3 regions of the Rhodococcus sp. FW305-130 genome follow, and region 2 is predicted to be linked to each of the others. Evidence: riboswitches for the same ligand, from Rfam matches in the RefSeq annotation. Region 2 holds a riboswitch; each other region holds the start of a gene.
What was found. Region 2 has a riboswitch for S-adenosylmethionine ahead of AC3WQS_RS06810 (bifunctional o-acetylhomoserine/o-acetylserine sulfhydrylase). Riboswitches for the same ligand answer to the same signal wherever they lie in the genome.
Positions count from the first base shown of each region.

Region 1: another riboswitch for S-adenosylmethionine. It lies ahead of AC3WQS_RS30405 (LLM class flavin-dependent oxidoreductase); the one in region 2 lies ahead of AC3WQS_RS06810 (bifunctional o-acetylhomoserine/o-acetylserine sulfhydrylase).
Region 3: another riboswitch for S-adenosylmethionine. It lies ahead of AC3WQS_RS03275 (FAD/NAD(P)-binding protein); the one in region 2 lies ahead of AC3WQS_RS06810 (bifunctional o-acetylhomoserine/o-acetylserine sulfhydrylase).

Region 1 covers NZ_JBYTAP010000014.1:100,996-103,190, reverse strand. The annotation lists gene AC3WQS_RS30410 (phosphodiesterase) at 1-755, shown strand, start outside; SAM riboswitch class IV at 834-947, shown strand; gene AC3WQS_RS30405 (LLM class flavin-dependent oxidoreductase) at 930-2,195, shown strand, end outside.
Region 2 covers NZ_JBYTAP010000002.1:150,868-153,062, reverse strand. The annotation lists gene AC3WQS_RS06815 (NADP-dependent isocitrate dehydrogenase) at 1-602, opposite strand, end outside; SAM riboswitch class IV at 908-1,048, shown strand; gene AC3WQS_RS06810 (bifunctional o-acetylhomoserine/o-acetylserine sulfhydrylase) at 1,192-2,195, shown strand, end outside.
Region 3 covers NZ_JBYTAP010000001.1:673,555-675,749, forward strand. The annotation lists gene AC3WQS_RS03275 (FAD/NAD(P)-binding protein) at 1-1,003, opposite strand, end outside; SAM riboswitch class I at 1,008-1,101, opposite strand; gene fahA (fumarylacetoacetase) at 1,180-2,195, opposite strand, start outside.

The DNA.
Region 1 (2,195 bases), on a different contig from region 2:
CACGCCCGGATGCACTGATATTCACCGGCGACCTGACCGACCAGGGACACCCCGACGCATACGCGGAATTGAAAGCCATCGTGGAACCCGTGGCGGCCGAGATCGATGCGCAGGTCATCTGGGCGATGGGCAACCACGACGACCGCTCTACTTTCAGGTCTCTGCTGTTGGGCGAGGACGCCACCGATCATCCCGTCGACAACGTCTACGACCTTGACGGACTGCGGGTGATCACCCTGGATTCGTCGGTTCCCGGTCACCACTACGGTGAGATCTCGGATCGTCAATTGGATTGGCTACGCTCAGAATTGGCGGTGCCCGCGCCCGACGGAACAATTCTGGCGCTGCATCATCCGCCGGTTCCGTGCATTCAGGATCTCGCGGTTCTGGTGGAGTTGCGCGATCAGTCCCGGTTGGCAGACGTCTTGCGTGGCAGCGACGTCCGGGCGATTCTTGCCGGGCATCTGCACTATTCGACGACGGCGACGTTCGCCGGCATTCCGGTTTCCGTGGCGTCGTCGACGTGTTACACCCAGGACTTGAACGTGGAAGTCGGTGGTCAGCGTGGTCGTGACGGGGCTCAGGGGTGCAACCTGGTGCACGTCTACGACGAGACAATTGTTCATTCGGTCGTTCCACTCGGCGCGCACGTGACGGTCGGTGAGCCTGTCGACGCGGCCGAGGGAGCCCGGAGGCTCAGCGCTGCCGGTATTCGAATCCTCGAGAGCGAAAAGGCTGCACGCTCGATCATCTGAGGTGGCAGGCGGTTTCCGGCACCCCGGCGCAGTTCTGGGCGATTGCCGGGCTGTCGCGTACTCATTACCGTCGAGGTAGGTGCAGAGCTCCAGCAACAAGGACCGGCTAGCTGGACGGCAACCCTTCATGCCGATGGGGTGCCCCGGAATCACACCTGGCGATACGCGCGGTGCGTGTCGCAAGCGGCAGTCGCCACGAGAACCGTCAGTCGGGTGCTGACGGTTTCTGCGGTCGGCACTGTGCGCTCCCGAGTAGTTCTCGAACAGGAGTATGCGCCGATGACCTCCACCCCCTCTTCTCATCTTGCTCCGTTGCATCTCGCCGTAGCGCTGGACGGTGCCGGTTGGCACCCTGCAGCCTGGCGAGAGCCACACTCGCGCCCGAGTGAGCTGTTCAGCGCGTCGTATTGGACTGACGTGGTGACGACCGCCGAGCGTGGTCTGCTCGATTTCGTCACCATCGAGGACAGTCTCTCGGTGCCGGCCAACCCACTCGAGCCCGTCGACGACGCGGTTGATCGGGTGCGCGCTCGGCTCGACGCACATCTCGTGGCCGCCCGACTGGCACCGATCACGAGCAACATCGGCTTGATCCCGACCATCACCACCATTCACACCGAGCCGTTTCACGTGTCCAAAGCCGTTGCCACGCTGGATTACACCTCGCGCGGTCGCGCCGGATGGCAGGTGAAGGTTTCGGCGTCGGAATCCGAGGCAGCACAGTTCGGGCGTCGCGACATCCCAGCGCTCACCGATGCCGACCGTCAGTCGATCGTTTCAGGCGTCCTCCCGGACTTCGTGCGCGACCTGTTCGACGAAGCTGCGGAGGCGGCTGACGTAATCCGGCGACTCTGGGACAGCTGGGAGGACGGCGCCGAGATCCGCGATGTGGAGCAGCGCCGGTTCATCGACCGAGACAAGTTGCACTACATCGACTTCGAGGGAAAGTACCTCTCGGTCCGTGGACCGTCGGTGACTCCGCGCCCGCCGCAGGGGCATCCCGTCGTTACCGCGTTGGCACATCAGCGGGTCGCGTACGAGCTGGCGGCGCGGACGGCCGATCTGGTGTTCGTGACGCCGTTCGACGACGAGCAGGTCACGGCAATCCTGGGTGAAGTGCGAGCCGCCGAAGAACACGTGCAGCGCACCGGCGAACCTCTTCGGGTCTTCACCGACATCGTCGTCTTCTTCGATGCGCCGGAAGAAACCGGAAAGGAACGGCTCGCGCGCCTCGACGCGCAGGCCGGCGCCGAATACCGTTCGGACGCGCTGACCTTCACCGGCTCTGCTGCGGAGTTGGCGGATCTCCTGCTCCGGTGGCAGCAGTTGGGAATCGAAGGCTTCCGGTTGCGGCCGGGCGTCCTCGTGGACGACCTCGACGCCATCGCAGGTGAGCTGGTGCCTGAACTGCAGCGACGCAGCGTATTCCGCACCGAATAT
Region 2 (2,195 bases):
AGTCCGTAGGTGAGCGACGCGCGAGCGAAGTCACGGATGGACGTGGTGAAGTTGTACTGCCCCTGGACGACGCCGCCCTCTTCGGGGAAGTTGACCAGTTCGTGCTCGATCGGTGCGCTGCCGTCCTCAGGCGTGTAGGTGATCATCACCTTGCCGGGGCCGGGGACCTTGAAGTCTGTGGCGCGGTACTGGTCGCCGAATGCGTGACGGCCGATGATGATCGGCTTGGTCCAGCCCGGAACGAGTCGCGGAACGTTGGAGATGATGATCGGTGCGCGGAAGATCGTGCCGCCGAGAATGTTGCGGATCGTTCCGTTCGGGGAACGCCACATCTTCTTGAGACCGAATTCCTCGACACGTGCCTCGTCCGGCGTAATCGTGGCGCATTTGACGCCGACGCCGTGCTTCTGGATCGCGTGCGCTGCGTCGATGGTGACCTGGTCGTCGGTCTCGTCGCGGTACTCGATACCGAGGTCGTAGTACTCGAGGTTCACATCGAGATACGGATGGATCAACTTGTCTTTGATGAACTGCCAGATAATGCGCGTCATCTCATCGCCGTCGAGTTCGACGACGGTGCCCTCAACCTTGATTTTGGACATGGGTGCTTCGCGTCCTCCTAGGAAGTTTCCCTGGTTACACGGTTGCGGTCACACTTTGTGAGTGGGTCCGCGAACGGTTCGATTATCAAACCTAGACGGTGTGGACTGATCTCGGGAGATGAGTCCCAAACAAGACAAGCGTACTGCTAACCCGTGAGGCCGCAACCGGCAGGTCCACCCATCGGTCTCTACTCGCGAGTAACTTTTGCCTGCTAGTGGGCTGCGTCGCTCTGTCTCGCGTGCGGTTGCGGCTCACAATTCGCCCCGCGTCAGGACTGCGCTCACTTCCCGGTAGAATCCGACTTGGTCATGAGTGCCAGCGTCAAGCCCCGGCTCGCTGGACGGCAACCCTCCAACCGCGGTGGGGTGCCCCGGGTGATGACCAGGTTTCCCGACGTGGATCTGCTCACGCAGTTCCACCGCAATTCGGGTGACAAGCGCGGGTCCGACAGGGACGGACCCCAGACCGGGCCGAGCCCCACGGAGGTAACTCAGTATGTGTCGCACTTGTAGATAGACCCCAGCACGGGGCGGCGATCCTTCGCCCCCGTCCGACATCTATCCGTCAGACCACTGGAGTGAACAAATCATGACCGACAACACAGCCGACGGCGCAGCAACTTCTGATCCGACCGCGAACTGGTCGTTCGAGACCAAGCAGGTGCACGCCGGGCAGACAGCGGACACCGCCACCAATGCGCGCGCTCTGCCGATCTACCAGACCACCAGCTACGTTTTCGACAGCACCGATCACGCTGCGGCACTGTTCGGCCTCGCCGAGCCTGGCAACATCTACACGCGGATCATGAATCCCACACAGGACGCCGTCGAGCAGCGCATCGCCGCCCTCGAAGGCGGAGTCGCCGCACTCCTCCTCTCCTCGGGTCAGGCTGCCGAAACCATCGCGATCCTCAACATTGCCGAAGCCGGCGACCACATCGTCTCGAGCCCGTACCTGTACGGCGGCACGTACAACCTCTTGCATTACACCCTTCGCAAGCTGGGCATCGAAGTCACCTTCGTCGAGGATCCCGACGATCTCGAGCAGTGGCGCGAAGCCATTCGCCCGAACACGAAGGCGTTCTACGGCGAGACGATCGCTAATCCCAAGAACCACATCCTCGACCTCCCCGGCATCTCGTCGCTGGCCCACGAGAACGGTCTTCCGTTGATCGTGGACAACACAGTCGCGACGCCGTACCTGCTCCGCCCACTCGAACACGGCGCCGACATCGTCGTTCACTCGGCCACCAAATACCTTGGCGGACACGGCACCGCGATCGCCGGCGTGATCGTCGACGGCGGCACCTTCGATTGGACGCAGGGTCGCCACACGAACTTCACGACGCCTGATCCCAGCTACCACGGCGTCACCTTCGCAGACCTCGGCGCGCCGGCGTTTGCACTCAAGGCGCGCGTCCAACTGCTGCGCGATCTCGGCTCCGCCGTGGCGCCGTTCAACGCGTTCCTCATCGCGCAGGGCATCGAAACCTTGAGCCTGCGCATCGAGCGTCACGTGTCCAATGCACAGAAGGTCGCCGAATTCCTCGACGGCCACGGCGAGGTGGCCTCCGTTTCCTACGCGGGACTCCC
Region 3 (2,195 bases), on a different contig from region 2:
CGCCTGCCAATTCTTTCGACGCCAGCGGCCAGATGTCGTTTCGGAAATCCAACGGCCCGTCGCCGGGCACAAGATCAGCGGTGAAGAACCGGGGTAGCGGTGGCCGCGCGTCGGCGATCGAGTACGAAATCTTGGAGTGGTACGGCACGCCTCGACGAGATCCGGCGTACAACAGAGGTTCCCGACCCGAGGGAGTGTAAGTGAGGGTGCCGTCCTCACCGCGTTCGAAGACGCCGCCGCGGCTCTCGGCGAGGAGAACCATCCAGTCGATGAAAGCCAGCCCGAGCCCGGCGATCAGAACCGGTTCGCGTTCGGGAATGACATCGGCGTCGAGGTCGGCGGTGTATCCCGGACCTACGTAGGTCAACCCGTGCTCGGACGCGAAGCTGGTCAGCGCGGTTTCACGCGGGGCAGCCAACGCATCGGGGTGCCCTTGCGCGAGAAGGACGGCCGTCGCTTCGATGACAACTCCGTCGTCCAGATGAACCGTCTGTATCTCGCCGACGTTCACGATGTCGACCACGGATCGTCGATGAACCCGAACGTCGACGTGCGCTGGTGCAGAGTCGACCGCGGTCTGGAACACCCAGTTCAGGTATCGGCTCTGTAGTGACCTCGATGCAAACGACGACGGGGTGATCATCGGAACTTCTGCCGCGATTTCGGGAAATTCGGCAAGTTCAGTCGAGTGCTCGGCGACCCATTCCGCGAGGGTCGGACCCGGCAGCACCGGGCCGGTCACGGCGGTGGTCTCGTCGGTGAACATCGTGACGTCCGCGGTTGTCGAATTCATCCACAGAAGCGGCGCCTGGCTGCCTCGCCAAATGCGGCCGGCGCCTGCCGGATACGGGTCCACGACGTGAATGTCGATCGGTACGGGATCGGCGTTCACCGATTCGTGAGCGAGGATTCGCTCGAGTACGCCGGTCCCGCGGGGGCCACCGCCCACGATCACGACGACAGCTGCTGTCCCCACTGAGGTACGGGGTCGATCGCCTGGCACGAGTCCTCCATCGGACCTGGCAGAAAGCACCCGCACCTCAGCAGAGGGGGTTGCTGCGACGTCACGGAGCCAGGACTCTCGATCGCTCTGGATGGTTAGTCCAGCTTATCTTCGGAGAATCGTGAGGCAAGGAATTCCGGACATCAGATCAGCGTGAATCAAACAGTTGTCAATCGTTATCTTTCGGTTTGCGTTGCCGGCAGGATCCGAGCGTGAACATCCCCGAAGCCGATTCGTGATCCCCCGACGCCGGGAGCGGTGGCCGAGATGGCGATGGTGTCGCCGTCTTCGAGAAAGGTTCGAGTCTCGGAGCCCACGGTCACGGGTTCCTTGCCACCCCAGGTCAGTTCGATGAAGGCGCCGCGCTGATCCTTGTCCGGTCCGGAAATGGTTCCGGATGCAAAGAGATCGCCGGTGCTCGCTGCTGCGCCGTTGATAGTGGTGTGCGCGAGCATCTGCGCCGGCGACCAGTACATTTGGGCGTAGGGCGGCCGGGAGACGACGTGACCGTTCCATTCGACGGCCAGGTCGATGTCCAACCCCCACTTCTCCTCGCCGCGCAGGTAAGAGAGAGGTTCGGGGTCCTGCACCGGCGTATCGATTCGGGCAGCTTCGAGCGCGAGTAACGGGACAACCCACGCAGAGATGGACGTCGCGAAGCTCTTCCCGAGATTCGGGCCGAGAGGGACGTATTCCCACGCCTGGATGTCCCGGGCGGACCAGTCGTTCACGACGACGGCGCCGAAGACGTGCTCGGCAAAGTCGTCCGGGGTGATGGAATCGCCCATCTTCGAGGGAGTTCCGACGATGAAGCCCATTTCGGCCTCGATGTCGAGGCGGCGGGACGGTCCGAAATCCGGGTTTTCCTGATCGGGTGACTTGCGCTGTCCGCAGGGGCGAACGATATCGGTGCCGGAGACGACGATGGTGCTCGAGCGCCCGTGGTATCCGACCGGAAGGTGCTTCCAGTTCGGCATCAAGGGGGCAGCGTCGGGTCGGAACAGGCGTCCGAGGTTGGTCGCATGATTTTCCGACGCGTAGAAATCCACGTAGTCGGCCACCGCGATCGGCAAGTGCATTGTGACTGAGTCGACGGGAAACACTGCGTCCGAGTCTATTTCGCCGTTCACTAGATCCGTGATCCGATTACGCACCGATACCCACTGATCTCGGCCCAGCGCCATGAACGCAT